Regions from separate parts of the Streptomyces sp. NBC_01237 genome, predicted to be linked through region 1. Evidence: riboswitches for the same ligand, from Rfam matches in the RefSeq annotation. Region 1 holds a riboswitch; the other holds the start of a gene.
The links. Region 1 has a riboswitch for cyclic di-AMP ahead of OG251_RS24860 (C40 family peptidase). Riboswitches for the same ligand answer to the same signal wherever they lie in the genome.
Positions count from the first base shown of each region.

Region 2: linked by a shared signal. The riboswitch ahead of OG251_RS34355 (M23 family metallopeptidase) and the one ahead of OG251_RS24860 (C40 family peptidase) in region 1 are both predicted to bind cyclic di-AMP.

Region 1 covers NZ_CP108508.1:5,531,549-5,539,701, forward strand. Annotated here, with positions in the region: gene OG251_RS24845 (GNAT family N-acetyltransferase) at 1-772, opposite strand, end outside; gene OG251_RS24850 (C40 family peptidase) at 812-1,879, opposite strand; gene OG251_RS24855 (hypothetical protein) at 2,247-2,600, shown strand; gene OG251_RS24860 (C40 family peptidase) at 2,732-3,892, opposite strand; cyclic di-AMP (ydaO/yuaA leader) riboswitch at 3,891-4,052, opposite strand; gene pcrA (DNA helicase PcrA) at 4,311-6,749, shown strand; gene OG251_RS24870 (peptidoglycan DD-metalloendopeptidase family protein) at 6,796-8,153, opposite strand, start outside.
Region 2 covers NZ_CP108508.1:7,757,045-7,765,197, forward strand. Annotated here, with positions in the region: gene OG251_RS34330 (aspartate aminotransferase family protein) at 1-1,187, shown strand, start outside; gene OG251_RS34335 (helix-turn-helix domain-containing protein) at 1,354-1,962, shown strand; gene OG251_RS34340 (DUF6126 family protein) at 2,039-2,215, shown strand; gene OG251_RS34345 (tyrosine-protein phosphatase) at 2,298-3,110, opposite strand; gene OG251_RS34350 (alpha-galactosidase) at 3,324-5,420, shown strand; cyclic di-AMP (ydaO/yuaA leader) riboswitch at 5,716-5,873, shown strand; gene OG251_RS34355 (M23 family metallopeptidase) at 5,879-6,847, shown strand; gene OG251_RS34360 (SGNH/GDSL hydrolase family protein) at 7,011-7,838, shown strand; gene OG251_RS34365 (STM4011 family radical SAM protein) at 7,855-8,153, opposite strand, start outside.

The DNA.
Region 1 (8,153 bases):
GGGTGAGCGAGATGTTCAGCTTCTCGCCGATCCGGCGGTAGCCGACGCCCGCGTAGATCCGCTCCACGTCGTCGTCGCCCGGCTCCAGCCAGACGGTGCGGCAGCCCCGGTCGAAGGCCGTCGCCGTCAGCCAGGCGGAGAGCGCCGCGCCGATGCCGCGACGCCGGAAGGCGGCGGCGACGGCCAGACCGGTCAGTTCGCTGAGACCGTCGACCACGAGGGAGCAGCCGCCCGCACCGGCGGGGTCCGGGCCGAGCGTGGCCAGGGCCACGACGCCGCCGTCCGACGCCGACGTCCGCAGCCAGCCGGCCATCCCCTCCTCGGGTTCGCCCTCGCCGCCGAAGCCCTGGTGCTGGACGCGGGCGGCGTCGGTGAACTCCGCCTCGGTGGCCGGCACCGCGATCCGGAGCCCGTCCACCGGCTTGGGCGCAAGCAGCGCACCGGGCGCGCAGGCCAGGATCGGGGCCCGGTTCTCCACGGTGAAACCGGCGGCCAGCAGAGCGGGTTCGACCGCCGGTGCCCAGTCCGGCAGGAATTCGAGCCGGGGCAGCCGCTCCCGCTCGCGGAACGCGCCGATCAGGGCCGTCACCTCCGCCGCGGTCGGCTCGGCACCCCGGTCGGGGATGGCGTAGTTGGCGTACTTCAGCTCCCAGAGCGGGTTGTGCCGGACCGTGAAAGGCCCCACGCGGTAGTGGTCGGGGGAGCGCAGGGCGAGCGTGCGGGCGTAGTCCTGGACGTCGATGTCCATCGGCGTACGGGAGTCCATCGGCATACGGGTGTCCTTCGGCGGTTCCGGTGTCGGCGCCGGGGACTATGCCACCCGGGTGGCTCCGGCGAAAGGCATTTGATCGATGGGCGCGATGCGGACCGGGGCGCCGGGGCGCGGGGCGTGGATCATCCGGCCGCCGCCGACGTAGAGCCCAACATGGCTGATCCCGGAGTAGAAGAACACCAGGTCACCGGGGGCAAGTTCGGAGCGGGAGACCCGCTGTCCGGCGTTGATCTGGGTGTAGGTGGTGCGGGGCAGCGAGACACCGGCCGAGCGCCAGGCGGCCTGGGTGAGGCCGGAGCAGTCGAACGAGGAGGGGCCGGTGGCGCCCCAGACGTACGGCTTGCCGATCGCCCCGTACGCGAAGTCGACGGCCTGCGCGGCACGGGCGTCGGGGGCGGTGGCCGAGCCGCGCGGGATGCCGCGGCCGGTGGGGGCGGTGCCGCCGTGGCGGGCGTCGGCCGAGCGCTCGTGGTCGGCGCGCTGGGCGTCGGTCAGGGTGTCCAGGAGCCGCCGGGCGTCGGCCAGTTTGGTGCGGATCGCCGCCCTGTGCTTCTTCAGCTCCGCCTGGCGGGCGGCAAGGCTGCCGAGCTCCTTCTCGGCCCTCGCCCGGATGTGGGCGACCGCGGTGATCTGCCGGCGGATCCCGTTGACCGCCCCCGCCTGCCGGTCACCGGCCCGGTCCAGGAAGGCGGCGCGTTGCAGGTACTGGTCGGGGTCGGAGGACAGGGCCAGCTGGACGGCGGGGGAGAGGCCGCCGCTGCGGTACTGCGCGGTGGCCAGCGCACCGAGGGCGTGGCGCGAGGTGTTGAGACGTGCGGTCCGGCGGGCGGCCTCGTCGCGCAGGGCGTCGACGGACTTCGCGTTCGCGGTCGCCCGCTCCTTCGCTCCGTTGTACTTCTCGGTGGCGACCTCCGCGTCGTGGTACAGCCGGTCCACCTTGGCGTTGACCTGGGCGGGAGTGGCCAGGGGCTCGGCGTGGGCGGCGCCGGTGGCGGTGGTGGCGGTCGCCGCCCCGGCGAGTGCCAGGGTGGCTGCGGTGCGGGCAGCAGGGCCGCTGAACGGGCGCTGCTTGGGTTTCCGGTGAGCGGATTTCCGGTGCGCGGCCACGAGGGCTGCATCCTTCCTGTCGGCTGCCCGCCGGGGGCTACCGACGGGCCCGCGAGGTCCGGCGGCGGAACACCACAGGGAAGTGGCCCGCCGCCGGATCCCGCGGCGCGGTGACCGGATGCCGCTCCTGACGCGAAGCGGCGCTGGAGCGCCGGTCACCTGGAAGGGACGCTAAGCCCGGGGCACGGAAAAGGTTCGTCATGACAGTTATTGCCCACATGTGGCGTTTCGTTATGGCGAAGCGACCGGAAATACTGCCACAGAGGCAGGCAATTCGTACTGGTTCGGGCGAAGTTCGCAAGGAAGCGGCAAGGATGCCGCACCTGGCTGTGAGGTGGTGCTATGGCCGGGGCTAGGCTGCGGAGCCATGGACGTACTCATCAATGCCTTCGTCGCCCTGCACATCATCGGTATCGCCTCGCTGCTGGGCGGCTTCCTGACCCAGATGAAGGCGATGGGCGCGGGCACGGCCCGTTTCGTGCCGGCCATGCTGCACGGCGCGCTGACGATGCTGGTCACCGGCATAGCCCTGGTCGGGCTCAACCAGGCCGACGACCAGACCGTGAACAACATCAAGATCGGCGTGAAGATGCTGATCCTGGTCGTCATCCTCGCGCTCGTCTACATCAAGCGGGACGAGGAGAAGGTCGACAAGGGTGCGTTCGCCGCGGTGGGCGGGCTGACGGTGGCCAACATCTTCATCGCCACGCTCTGGACCTGAGCGGCGTCTCCTGACCGCTGCGGCCCGACCGGCCTGAGCGACGGGGCCCGACCGGCGCGATCCGGCCCGGCGAGGCAGGGCCCGGCGGTGTCGCCGGCCCGTCGGGCCTCGCCGGGCCGGCCGGGGTGTGATCAGACGGGGCGCACGCTGCCGTAGATCGGCATGTAGTAGATCGACTCCTCGCGCACGTTCGCGCCCGGTTTCGGCGCGTGGATCATCATGCCGTCGCCCTTGTAGATGCCGACATGGCTGATGTCGTCGTAGAAGAAGACCAGGTCCCCCGGACGCAGATCCGCGGTGGCCACCCGGGTGCCCACCTCCACCTGGTCCCAGGTGGTCCGGGGGAGGTCGACCCCCGCCGCCTTCCATGCCGCCTGGGTCAGCCCGGAGCAGTCGTACGAGGACGGGCCCGTCGCGCCCCACACGTACGGCCTCCCGATCTGGGCCCGCGCGAACGCGAGGACCTTCTCCGCCTTGGCGGCATAGCCGCTGTCCGGCCCCGAACCGGTTCCCGTGCCGCCGCCGGCCTCGCCGCCGTTCTTCTTCGCGGCCTCTTCCCCGGCCTTCCGCTCGGCCTCCGCCTCCGCGGCCTGCTGGCGGGCCAGCTTCTCCGCCTTGACCCTGGCCTCGGCCTTCTTCTCGCGTTCCAGCTCCGCCAGCCGGGCCTTCTCCTCGGCGGTCAGCTTCGACAGCAGGGAGCGCGCCTCGGTCAGTTTGGTCTGCACGTTCTGCTTGCTGGACCGCAGGGTGGCCTGCGACTCGGTGAGCGTCTCCAGGCTCTTCACGGCCTCGGTGCGCTTCGTCGCCGCCTCGGACTGCTGCGTACGGAAGTCGGCGACGGCCTTCTGCTGCTGGCCCGTCATCCGGTCCATCAGCTGGTCCTGGTCGAAGTACGCCTGCGGGTCGTCCGCGAGGAAGAAGGTCGCGGTCGGAGCGATTCCGCCGGTGCGGTACTGCGCCGCCGCGTAGTTCCCGAGGGCGCGGCGGGCCTCGTTGAGCTTGTCGGTGCGCCTGGCCGCGTCCTCCAGGAGGGCGTCGACCTTGGCACGCTGGGTCACGGAGGCGGCCTTGGCCCGGTTGTACTGCTGGGTCGCGGTCCCCGCCTGCCGGTAGAGGTCGTCGACCTTCGTCCGGACCTCCTCGATCCCGGGCCGGGGCTCCGCGGGCGCGGCCGTCGCGCTCTGTGTGGAGAGCAGGGTGACCGAGGCCAGCGCCACCGTCGTCAGCCCGACGGCAGGGGTGGTGGTGCGCACGCTCGTGCGCGGTTTGCGATGCGAGGCCAAGGCCGGCATCTCCTTCCGTGGACCGCCTACCGGGTTAGCTGTCGGGTTCGGGCGGAACGGAAGGCTGCCCTACGGTCCCGTGGAGGAGGACCGATTCACCCCGGTGCTGCTGGTGGGTCCCCGGTTCCGGACACCCGTGGGGGCGGTACGGATTCGGCGGGGGCGTCCGTTCGGCGTGGTTCGCCTCAAGGGGGTACGGGGCGCCCGACGGAGCACGCTAGCCAACCCGTGGTGCCGCTGTGAAGGTTGATGTTCGATATGCCCGATACATTTTCGTGACCTCGATGGATCGGGTCCGCCGGTGGCGGCCACCGCCCCGTTTCCCTCACACGGCGTGGCCGCGCGGTTCCCTTACGTGCCTGCCCGGGAGGTCTCGTACCGGAAGCGGCCACGGGCTGTCAGTGGGGCGGCCTAGACTCGTCAAGCGATGAGCAGCCTCTTTGACGACAGCTTCCTGACCGGCCTCCAGAACTCGGAGGAAGGGCCCCCGCCGCCTCCCGAGGACCACGCACCCGAAGCGGTGCCGGAGGGTCTCTTCGAGGGCGTCTTCGACGCGCCCCCGCCGCCCCGCGACGGCTACTACCGCGACGGTGCCCCGCGACCGGTCATCGATGCCGCGGCGCTGCTCGACGGACTGAACACCGAGCAGCGCGCCGCCGTGGTGCACGCCGGATCGCCGCTGCTCATCGTCGCCGGTGCCGGCTCCGGCAAGACCCGGGTGCTGACCCACCGGATCGCCCATCTGCTCGCCGAGCGGGGTGTGCACCCCGGCCAGATCCTCGCGATCACCTTCACCAACAAGGCCGCGGGCGAGATGAAGGAGCGCGTCGAGCAGCTCGTCGGACCGCGCGCCAACGCCATGTGGGTCATGACCTTCCACAGCGCGTGCGTACGCATCCTGCGCCGCGAGTCGAAGAGGCTCGGCTTCACCTCCTCGTTCTCGATCTACGACGCCGCCGACTCCAAGCGGCTGATGGCCCTGGTCTGCCGCGATCTGGACCTCGATCCGAAGCGCTACCCGCCGAAGTCGTTCACGGCCAAGGTCTCCAACCTGAAGAACGAGCTGATCGACGAGGAGACCTTCGCCGGTCAGGCCGCCGACGGCTTCGAGAAGACGCTGGCCCAGGCGTACGCGCTCTACCAGGCGCGGCTGCGCGAGGCCAACGCCCTGGACTTCGACGACATCATCATGACGACGGTCCACCTGCTCCAGGCGTTCCCGGACGTCGCCGAGCACTACCGCCGCCGCTTCCGGCACGTCCTGGTCGACGAGTACCAGGACACCAACCACGCGCAGTACACGCTCGTACGCGAACTGGTGGGCCCGTCCGGGGAGGCCGACGCACCCGCCGAGCTGTGCGTCGTCGGTGACGCGGACCAGTCGATCTACGCCTTCCGCGGCGCGACCATCCGCAACATCCTCCAGTTCGAGGAGGACTACCCGAACGCGACCACGATCCTGCTGGAGCAGAACTACCGCTCCACGCAGACGATCCTCTCCGCCGCCAACGCGGTGATCGAGCGGAACGAGAGCCGCCGCCCCAAGAACCTCTGGACGAACGCCGGCACGGGCGCCCGGATCACCGGCTACGTCGCCGACACCGAGCACGACGAGGCGCAGTTCATCGCCGACGAGATCGACCGGCTGACGGACGCGGGCGACGCGAAGGCGGGTGACGTCGCCGTCTTCTACCGGACGAACGCCCAGTCCCGTGTCTTCGAGGAGATCTTCATCCGGGTCGGCCTGCCCTACAAGGTCGTCGGCGGGGTGCGCTTCTACGAGCGCAAGGAGGTCCGGGACGTCCTGGCCTACCTCCGGGTCCTCGCCAACCCCGAGGACACCGTCCCCCTGCGCCGCATCCTGAACGTGCCCAAGCGCGGCATCGGCGACCGCGCCGAAGCGATGATCGACGCGCTGTCGCTGCGCGAGAAGATCTCCTTCCCGCAGGCGCTGCGCCGTGTCGACGAGGCGTACGGCATGGCGGCCCGCTCGGCGAACGCCGTGAAGCGGTTCAACACGCTCATGGAGGAGCTGCGCACGATCGTCGAGTCCGGCGCCGGGCCCGCGGTGGTCCTGGAGGCGGTCATGGAGCGTACCGGTTATCTCGCCGAGCTCCAGGCGTCCACGGATCCCCAGGACGAGACCCGCATCGAGAACCTCCAGGAACTGGCCGCCGTCGCGCTCGAATTCGAGCAGGAGCGCGGCGACGAGGAGGGCGCGGGCACCCTCGCGGAGTTCCTGGAGAAGGTCGCGCTGGTCGCCGACTCGGACCAGATCCCGGACGAGGACGAGGACGGCTCCGGCGTCATCACGCTGATGACCCTGCACACGGCCAAGGGCCTCGAATTCCCCGTGGTGTTCCTGACCGGCATGGAGGACGGCGTCTTCCCCCACATGCGGGCGCTCGGCCAGGCGAAGGAGCTGGAGGAGGAGCGGAGGCTCGCCTATGTCGGCATCACCCGCGCCCGTGAGCGGCTCTATCTGACCCGGGCCGCGATGCGCAGCGCCTGGGGCCAGCCCTCGTACAACCCGCCGTCGCGGTTCCTGGAGGAGATCCCGGACCAGCACCTGGAATGGAAGCGGAAGGGGCCGATGGCGGCTCCGGCCGGGCCGACCTCCGGGATCACGTCCTCGCTGTCCTCGTCCCGCGCGCGCTCCGGTCCGTCGGGCTTCGCCACCCGTCGCACCACGGACAAGCCGGTGGTCACGCTGGTGGTGGGCGACCGGGTCACGCACGACCAGTTCGGGCTGGGCACGGTGACGGCGGTCGAGGGGTTCGGCGACCAGGCGAAGGCGACGGTGGACTTCGGCGACGAGCGGCCCAAGAAGCTGCTCCTGCGGTACGCGCCGGTCGAGAAGCTCTAGGGGCCCGTGGGCGGTGACGGGCCTGCGGGCCCGTCACCGCATCACATCAGGTCGGGTTGACGCCGTGGCTGCGGAGCCACGCCAGCGGGTCGACCGACGAGCCGCCGCCGGGCCGGACCTCGAAGTGCAGGTGCGCGCCGGTGGAGTTGCCCGAATCCCCGGCGTACCCGATGACGTCACCGGCCTTCACCGGGCCCGAGCGGATCCTGGTGCTGCTGAGGTGGCAGTACCAGGTCTCCGTGCCGTCGGCCATGGTCACGATCGCCATGTTGCCGTAGGCGCTGTTCCACTGGGTGCGCACGGTGCCGTCGGTCGCGGCCATCACCGGAGTGCCGTACGAGACGGGGAAGTCGATGCCCGTGTGGACGGACATCCAGTTGACGCCCGCCTGGCCGTAGTAGGCGCTGAGACCGTGCTGCTTGACCGGCAGGACGAACTTGGGGCGCAGCGCCTCACGGCGTGCCGCCTCCTCCGCGCGCTTCTTCTTGTCGGCGGCCTGGCGCTCCTTCAGGTCGATGCGCTCCTGGGTGCGGCTGGCGCGGTCCCGGAAGTCGTCGGCATCGGCGCTGAGCCGGGCGAGCTGGGTGTCCAGCTTGTTGTTGGAGGCGACGGGCTTGACGGTGCTGGGGTCGGCGGCCGCCATCGAGACGGTGTCGTCCTGCTTCTCCTCGCCGCTGCCGAGTCCGCCGACGGAGGCGGCGGCGATGCCCGCGACGCTCATGACGCAGGCCGAGGGGACGGCGACGGTGAGCAGCGCGGAACGCTTGGCGGGCGTACGGCGCCGGGCCCGGCCGCGGTTCGCGGAACGGCCCACGGGCCGGGGGGAGCCGACGGCGTACGCGGCGGTGACGGGATCGCGCTCGTCGGCGCCGCTCCCGCTCGTGCCGCTCTCCGGCGTCTCGGGCTCCAGGACCGCGAACTCGGCGGTCTCGGGTGCCTCGGGAAGAACGTCCGGCGCCTCGGTCGTGTCGGGCGTGTCGGACGTCCCGGGCGATTCGATGGAGGCCGCGCCCTGTTCGTACGGTGAGTACGACGTCTGTTCGGGGTCGTACGGCGCGTTCTCGGGCGTGGCGCCGGAGTTCCAGGCGGTGGCGTCGTAGGCACCGGTGTCGAAGGCGGCGTCCCCGTACGTACTCGTCGTACCGGAGCCGTAGGCGGTGGTGGCGAAGCTGCCGGTGCCGTACGCCGTCGCGCTGTCGTAGGAGCCGGTCGCGTAGCTGCCGGTGTCGTACGTGCCGGTCGCGTAGGTGCCGGTGTCGTACGGGGCGCTGCTGAAGGTGGTGGTGGGGAACGCGCCCGTGTCGGTCGCCGCCCACTGGCCGGTCTGCTGCTCACCGGTCTGCTGCCACGTGGTGGTGTCCCACTGGCCGGAGGTGTCCGCAGCGCCCGCCGGGCCCGGGATGC
Region 2 (8,153 bases), 2.2 Mb from region 1:
GGGTGATGGGCCTGGGGCGGCACCACCCCGTCGTCCGCAAGGCCCTGCACGACGTCCTGGACGCCTCGCTGGCCGACCTCACCCGCTTCGACTGCCAGCCGCTGCCGGGACTGCTCGCCGAGAAACTGCTCACCCACAGCCCGCATCTGGACCGGGTCTTCTTCGGCAACAGCGGCACGGAGGCGGTCGAGACGGCGCTGAAGTTCGCCCGCTACGCCACCGGGAAACCGCGGGTCCTCTACTGCACCCACGCCTTCCACGGACTCACCACCGGTTCGCTCTCGGTCAACGGCGAGAACGGATTCCGGGACGGCTTCGCCCCGTTGCTGCCCGATACCGCGATCGAGCTCGGTGACCTCGACGCCCTGCGGCGCGAGCTGAAGCGGGGCGATGTGGCGGCCCTGGTCGTGGAACCCGTCCAGGGCAAGGGCGTGCACGCCGCGCCGCCGGGCTTCCTGCGGGCGGCGCAGGAACTGCTGCATCAGCACAAGGCGCTCCTCATCGCCGACGAGGTGCAGACCGGGCTCGGCAGGACCGGCGACTTCTACGCGTACCAGCACGAGGAAGGCGTCGAGCCCGATCTGGTCTGTGTCGCCAAGGCGCTCTCCGGCGGCTATGTGCCCGTCGGGGCGACCCTGGGCAAGGACTGGATCTTCAAACGCGTCTACTCGTCCATGGACCGGGTCCTCGTCCACTCCGCGAGTTTCGGCTCCAACGCCCAGGCGATGGCGGCGGGGCTCGCCGTGCTCGCGGTGATGGAGGACGAGGAGACCGTCGCGAACGCCCGGCGCACCGGCGATCTGCTGCGGGAGCGGCTGGCCGCCCTCGTCGACCGCTACGAGCTGCTGCACGAGGTGCGCGGGCGCGGGCTGATGATCGGTATCGAGTTCGGCCGGCCGGCCTCGCTGAAGCTCCGCAGCCGCTGGACCATGCTCCAGGCGGCCCGCAAGGGGCTCTTCGCACAGATGGTCGTCGTGCCGCTGCTGCGGAAGCACCGCATCCTCACACAGGTGTCCGGCGACCATCTGGAAGTGATCAAGCTGATTCCGCCGCTGGTCATCGGGGAGCCGGAGGTGGAGCGCTTCGTGGCGGCGTTCACCGCCGTCATGGACGACGCGCACAACGGTGGCGGGCTGATGTGGGACTTCGGGCGGACCCTGGTGAAGCAGGCCGTCGCCAACCGCTGACCGCCGGCCGAGGACCGCCGGCCGAGGTCCGCCGGCCGAGGTCCGTCGGCCGCTGACGGCCGACCGCTGACGGCCGACCGCTGACGGTCACCGGGCCGACGTCCGGGGGATTTGCCTCGGAGGTAAGAAATTTGCCTCGGAGGAAAGTTCCTGGCCCAATGAAGGTATGAATCCTCCGGACGGAGGGGTGGCGGACGAGCTTCCCGGCGTCGCACCCCGCCTGCGCGAACTGCGACGCGGTCGCGGTCTCACCCTGGAGAGCGCCGCCCAGCGGGCGGGACTCTCCCCGGCCCATCTCTCCCGGCTCGAAACGGGCCGCAGGCAACCCTCGCTGCCGATGCTGCTCGGGCTCGCCCGTATCTACGGTACGACGGTTTCCGAGCTGCTCGGCGAGACGCCTCCCGAACGTGACGCGATCGTCCGCGGCGGCCGCTTCGATGGCGCCGAGGCCGACGGCTGGATGTACCGGCAGGCGGGCGGCTCCGGCCGTGCCATGCAGGCACTGCGGGTCAGAGTGCCCCACGGCGCCCAGGGCGATCTCGTGCGGGTCCACCCCGGCGAGGAGTGGCTGTACGTCCTGGACGGCCGGCTGCGGGTCGTCCTGGGGGAGACGGTGCACGACCTCGACCCCGGCGACAGCGCGCACTTCGATTCGCTCACCCCGCACCGGATCGCGGCGGTCGACCGCGGCGGCGCGGAGCTCCTCTTCGTCCACTCACTGATGCAGAGCCCCGCCGCCGAGCTGTGTCTCGGCAACGGGATCCATCGGCGCTGACCGGGCCGTCGGCCCCGTCGCCGCACCTGCTCCATCCTTCGCTTCACCGGCCGTGAGGCCGGCAGAGAGGACTGTCATGTCCGATTCCGAGCACTACGACCCCCTGACCCCGCAGCGGCCCAAGAACTACGACCCGCACGAGCGGAAGATGCCGCGCGGAGTCGTGATCCGGCTGTTCGCGTATCTGGTGGCCGGACACGTCATCGCGGGCTTCCTCTACCTGCTGTTCGCCGTGGCCGGCGGCAACAAGTAGTCCTGCCCGCCGGGCGGAAACGCGCGGACACGGCCCGGAACGATCCGCCGTCCGATGCCGTCCGCCGGGGGGAGTGGAGCGCCTACGCCGGGTCCAGCAGGCGTCCGCGCAGCCGCTCCCGGGTCTCCGGGGTGACCTTCAGGCCCTCGGTGAGGTAGCGGTCCGTGGTTCCCCAGGTCTCCTCGATGGCGGTGAAGGCCGCGGCGAGGTACTCGGCGTGCGCGCCGAACAGCGGGTTCAGGAGTTCCAGCACCTCCTGGGACATCCCCGTCTCCGACATGTCGGTGCGCCGTACCCGGTACCGGCGGTGCGCGTCGTTGGACTTGAGGTAGTCGGCCTCGATGGCGTCGCGCTCCACGCCGACGGCGAGCAGCGACACGGCTATCGAGAGACCGGCGCGGTCCTTGCCCGCGGCACAGTGCATCAGGGCGGGGACGCTGTCCTCGGCCAGGGCGTGCAGCACCCGGCTGTGCTCGGCTGTGCGGTCCCTGATGATCGACCGGTACGAGGTGATCATGCGCTCCGCGCCCTTGGTGCCGGAGAGGATCGAGCGCAGCTGCTCGATGTCGCCGTCGCGGACCAGCCGCCAGAACTCCGCGCCGTCGGCCGGGTCCGAGAGCGGGATGTTGACATTGCGCACCCCGGCCAGCTCGACGTCATGGCCGTCCAGCCTCCGGTCGGCGGCGTTGCGGAAGTCGAAGACGGTGTGCAGGCCGAGCCCGCCGAGGATCGCCGTGTCCTGCTCCGTGGCGTGCGCCAGGTGACCGCTGCGGTAGAGCCGCCCGAACGCCACGCGGCGCCCGTCCGTCGTCGGGAGCCCGCCCACGTCCCGGAAATTGCGCACTCCGGTCAGCTCGGCTTCTGTCGGCGGGACCTGCGGCACCTGCTGCGTCACGGGTGGCTCCTGGGGTGTCTGGCGTCGGCGCTGCTCGCCGACGAGGGCACTCTCGTGACGATACGACATCGGTTCCTCGGGCAATCGTCCCGACCGTGCGGCGCTCTGCCGCGCGACGGTCGGCCGCATGCCGGCCAGTCGTGCCGTGAGGGCATTGCCCCTCACCGTGCGAATGGTTGATGATGTGCGGAACTGTTCGAACGTGGGGGAATGATGATCGAGACTGGTGTCACGGGCCGTACCTGGGTGCTCGGCGGCGCGACCGGCAGCTACGCGCTCCACCTCACGGACCGCGATGAGCTGCTCCATCTCCACTGGGGGCCGCGACTCACGATGGCCGCGGCCGAGGCGCTGGCGGCCGAGCCCTTCCCGCCCGGTCCGGGCTTCGACTCCCCGCTCGACGGCCGCGAGGAGTATCCGGTCGAGGGTGGACCCCGATTCGTCCGCCCGGCCCTCTCCGTACGGACCGCCGAGGTCAGGGGTACGCAGTGGGCGTTCGCGGACGCCGAGACGCGGGGTGACGAACTCCGGCTCGGCTTCACCGACGCAGTCCACCGGCTCGCGCTGACCCTGCACTACCGGATGCGCGGGGACTCCGATGTGATCGAGCGCTGGGCCACCGTCACGCACGCCGGGCCGGACGGCCCGCCCCTGGAGCTGCTGCGCGCCGACGCGGCGACCTGGACGCTGCCGGCCCGTGAGGGCTGGCGGCTGAGCCAGCTCCACGGCAGCTGGGGGGCCGAGTCCCGGCTGGTGCGGTCGGAACTGACGTACGGCGAGAAGATCCTCTCCAGCCGCCGGGGACACACCGGACACCAGCATCTGCCCTGGGTGGCGCTGGACGCGGACGCCGCGGCGACCGAGGAGCACGGCGAGGTGTACGGCTGCGCGCTGGGCTGGTCCGGGTCCTGGCGGATCGCCGTGCACCAGCTGCCCGACGGCCTGGTGCAGATCACCGGCGGTGCGGGTTACGACGAGTCCGGGCTGCTGCGGCTCGCGCCGGGGGAGTCGTACACCACACCCGTCTTCGCCGGGCTGTGGAGCCCCGACGGATTCGGCGGCGCGAGCCGCGCCTGGCACGCCTGGCAGCTGGCCCATGTGATTCCGGACGCCGAGGCGCTGCGCCCGGTGCTCTACAACTCCTGGGAGGCGACCGGATTCGACATCGTCGAGGAGCAGCAGCGGGAGCTCGCGGTGCGGGCCGCGGAGATGGGTGTCGAGCTGTTCGTGGTGGACGACGCCTGGTTCGGGCAGCGCACCAGTGACCGGGCCGGACTCGGGGACTGGACGCCGAACCCCGACCGTTTCCCCGGTGGGCTGAGGCCGCTGGCCGAAGAGGTGCGCGGACTGGGCATGCGGTTCGGTATCTGGGTCGAGCCGGAGATGGTCAACCCCGACAGTGATCTCTACCGGGCCCATCCCGACTGGGTCCAGCACGTCCCCGGGCGGACGCGGACGGAGTTCCGTCATCAGCTGGTGCTCAACCTGGCCCGGCCGGACGTGCAGGAATACCTGTGGGAACAGCTCGACACCCTGCTCTCCAGTGCTCCGATCGACTATGTGAAGTGGGACTTCAACCGCTGCTTCACCGATGCGGGCTGGCCGGGCGAGGAGTATCCGCAGAAGCTCTGGATCGAGCATGTGCACGCGCTGTACGCGCTGCTCGACCGGTTGCGTGCCGCACACCCCGGGGTGGCCTTCGAGTCCTGCTCGGGCGGTGGGGGCCGGGTCGACCTCGGGGTGCTCGCCCGGACCGATCAGGTGTGGACCTCCGACAACACCGACCCGCTGGACCGGCTCGCCATCCAGGAGGGCTTCGGCCAGATCCACCCGGCACGGGTGATGGCCGCCTGGGTCACCGACAGCCCGAACGAGCAGATGAACGGGCGGGCGAGTTCGCTGCGCTTCCGCTTCGTCAGCGCCATGGCGGGGGTGCTCGGGGTCGGCGGCGACCTCACCGAGTGGAGCGAGGAGGAGCTGGCCGAGGCGCGGGACTGGGTGTCCCTGTACAAGGAGATCCGCCCGGTCGTCCAGCACGGCGCCCTGTACCGGCTCGCGGCTCCGCGCGGTGGGCTGAGCGCGGTGCAGTACGTGCGGGGCGAGGAGACCGTGGTGCTGATGTGGCTCGAAGCGCAGCGGTACGGGCAGCGCCCCCCGGCTCTGCGGCTCCGCGGTCTTGACCCCTCGGCGGTGTACGTCTGCCAGGACACCGGGACGGTGTACGAGGGATCGGCACTGCTGCACCGGGGGCTGCACACGGGGCTGACGGGAGATCTCGACGCGCGGGTGCTGAGGTTGCGTCAGAGGTGATGGCCATGACATGTCCGTATTGGTGCATTTAGTGGAACATGCCCCACTTGTGGGGGAGATGGTGACCCGCTGGTGAGCGGGATCATATCCGTGACGGTGTGTGGTGGCGGCGCCCGGAGGTAATCCGGGCGCCGCGCGGAAAGCCAAGATCCGTAATCCACGGAGTGTCACCGGAAATCCGAACCGAAATTGAATCGGGGATTCCGGTACGCAACCGATGGCTTGTTCCCGTCGTCCTGACTCGTTTACGGTCACCGTCAATCCGGACGGACCGCCTAATCCTGCCGCCGCCCGGAATTCACACCCACCCACATACGCGTGGCAGGAGCGGGGGACCCAGGTAAGCCGCCGGCCCGGAGAGATCCGGACCGGCTCGGGGTGAAGTCGCAGCCAGCGACCGGGCATCTCCAGCCCGAACCCGACAGCTCACCTCGTAGGCGCCGGAGAGGAATTCCCCCATGCCCGCACAGGGTAAGCACCGTCGTACGAAGACCGGCCCGATCGCCCGCGGTGTCCTCGCCGCAGGGACCGGCGGCGCCGTCCTCGCCCTCCCGCTGATCGGTGCCACCGGAGCGCACGCCGCGGAGAAGGCCGCGCCCGCCGCCGCCTCGGTCGCCGCCGCGCACACCGCCCCCGGTGCCGCCGTGGTGAAGACGCAGACCGCGTCGAAGACCTACTCCGTGGTCTCCGGCGACTACCTGTCGAAGATCGCCGCCGAGCAGAAGCTCAAGGGTGGCTGGCAGAAGCTGTACCAGGACAACCGCGACGTCGTCGGCGGGAACCCGAGCCTGATCTTCCCCGGCATGAAGCTGACCCTCGGCGCCAAGGCGTCCGGCTCCGCCGCCGCCCCGGACGCCGCGCAGTCCGCGCCGGCTCCCTCGAAGGCCGAGCCGAAGAAGGCCGCCCCGGCCGCCCCGAAGGCGAAGCCCGCCCCGAAGACCACGTCCTCCCCGGACTCGTCCGCCGCGGCCGGCAAGTCCACCACCTCCACGAACACCAGCGCCTCCCAGAGCAACAGCTCCGGCTGGACGACCCCGGTGGCCAACGCCAACGTCACCACCCAGTACCGGGCCTCCGGCGCCAGCTGGTCCAGCGGCTACCACACCGGCTCGGACTTCCAGGCCGCCTCGGGCACCGTCGTCCGCGCCATCGGTCCGGGCACCGTGGTCTCGGCCGGCTGGAGCGGCTCGTACGGCAACGAGGTCGTCATCAAGCACGCCGACGGCATGTACTCCCAGTACGCCCACCAGTCCTCGCTCAACGTCTCCGTGGGCGAGACCGTCACCGGCGGCCAGCAGATCGGCCTCTCCGGCTCCACCGGCAACTCGACCGGCCCGCACCTGCACTTCGAGGTCCGCACCGGCCCGAGCTACGGCTCCGACGTCGACCCGATCTCGTACCTGCGTCAGCACGGCGTCTCCATCTGATGGAGCGGTGACGAGCGGTTCCCCCAGGGGCGGTGCGCACGAGCGCACCGCCCCTGTACTTATTCCGGCTTTACCAAAAACTGACCGGGTGGTCTATCTCACCACCCGTCAACCCCGTATTACGGTCGCGTAGGTCACATTCGAAGGTGCAGGATATGCGCTTGTGGCAGACGATTCGAGAATCAATCAACCAGGCATCATCGGGTCGTACGCGGCGATTGGCGACAGCTTCACCGAAGGCGTCGGAGACCCCGGCCCCGACGGGACCTTTGTCGGCTGGGCGGACCGCTTCGCGGTGCTGCTGGCGGACCAGCTCCCGGTCCCCGATGCAGCGACGAGCCCGGAGGATTCCCCGCACGGGAATTTCCGGTACGCCAATCTCGCCGTACGCGGACGCCTTCTCGACCAGATAGTCGAGGAGCAGGTGCCCCGTGCCAAGGAACTGGCCCCGGACATGGTCAGCTTCTGCGCGGGCGGCAACGACATCATCAGGCCGGGCACCGACCCCGACGATCTGGCCGAGCGCTTCGAGCGCGCGGTCGCCGATCTGAGCAACGCGGTCGGCACCGTCATGGTCACCACCGGATTCGACACCCGGGGCGTGCCGGTACTGCGGCACATGCGCGGCAAGATCGCGACGTACAACATCCATCTGCGGGCCATCGCGGACCGCTACCACTGCCCCGTCCTGGACCTGTGGTCCCTGCGCTCGGTGCAGGACAGGCGTGCCTGGGACGACGACCGGCTGCATCTGTCGCCCGAGGGGCACACCCGGGTCGCGCTGCGCGCGGCACAGGTCCTCGGCGTCGACGTGCCGGCCGATCCGGACCAGGCGTGGCCGCCGCGGGCCCAGCGCGGCACCTTCGAGGAACGGCGCGACGACATCCACTGGGCGCGCGACTACCTGGTCCCGTGGATCGGCCGAAGGCTGCGCGGCGAGTCCTCCGGCGACCACGCCGAGGCGAAGCGCCCGGACCTGCTTCCCCTCTGACCGGACCTGCCGGCCCTCAGCGGGCGTCGCGCAGGACCGTGAGGGGAAGGGCACGCCGGGACGGGCTCGGCACCACGAGCCCGTCCGGCGGCGTGATCCCGCTGCCCGGAGCCGGTATCCGCTCCAGCACACCGCCCGCGAAGACGTCGTACAGCGGCAGCGTCTCCAGATGCACATAGCCGATGTGGCAGTCGCACACGCCGAGCGGGCAGGCCCGCGGCCCCAGCGCCCGCCGATAGCTGCCGTCGTACAGATTGCCCAGCTCCGCGCGGACGAAGTGACACCGCCGCACCGTGCCGTCGCCGTCCACCGAGA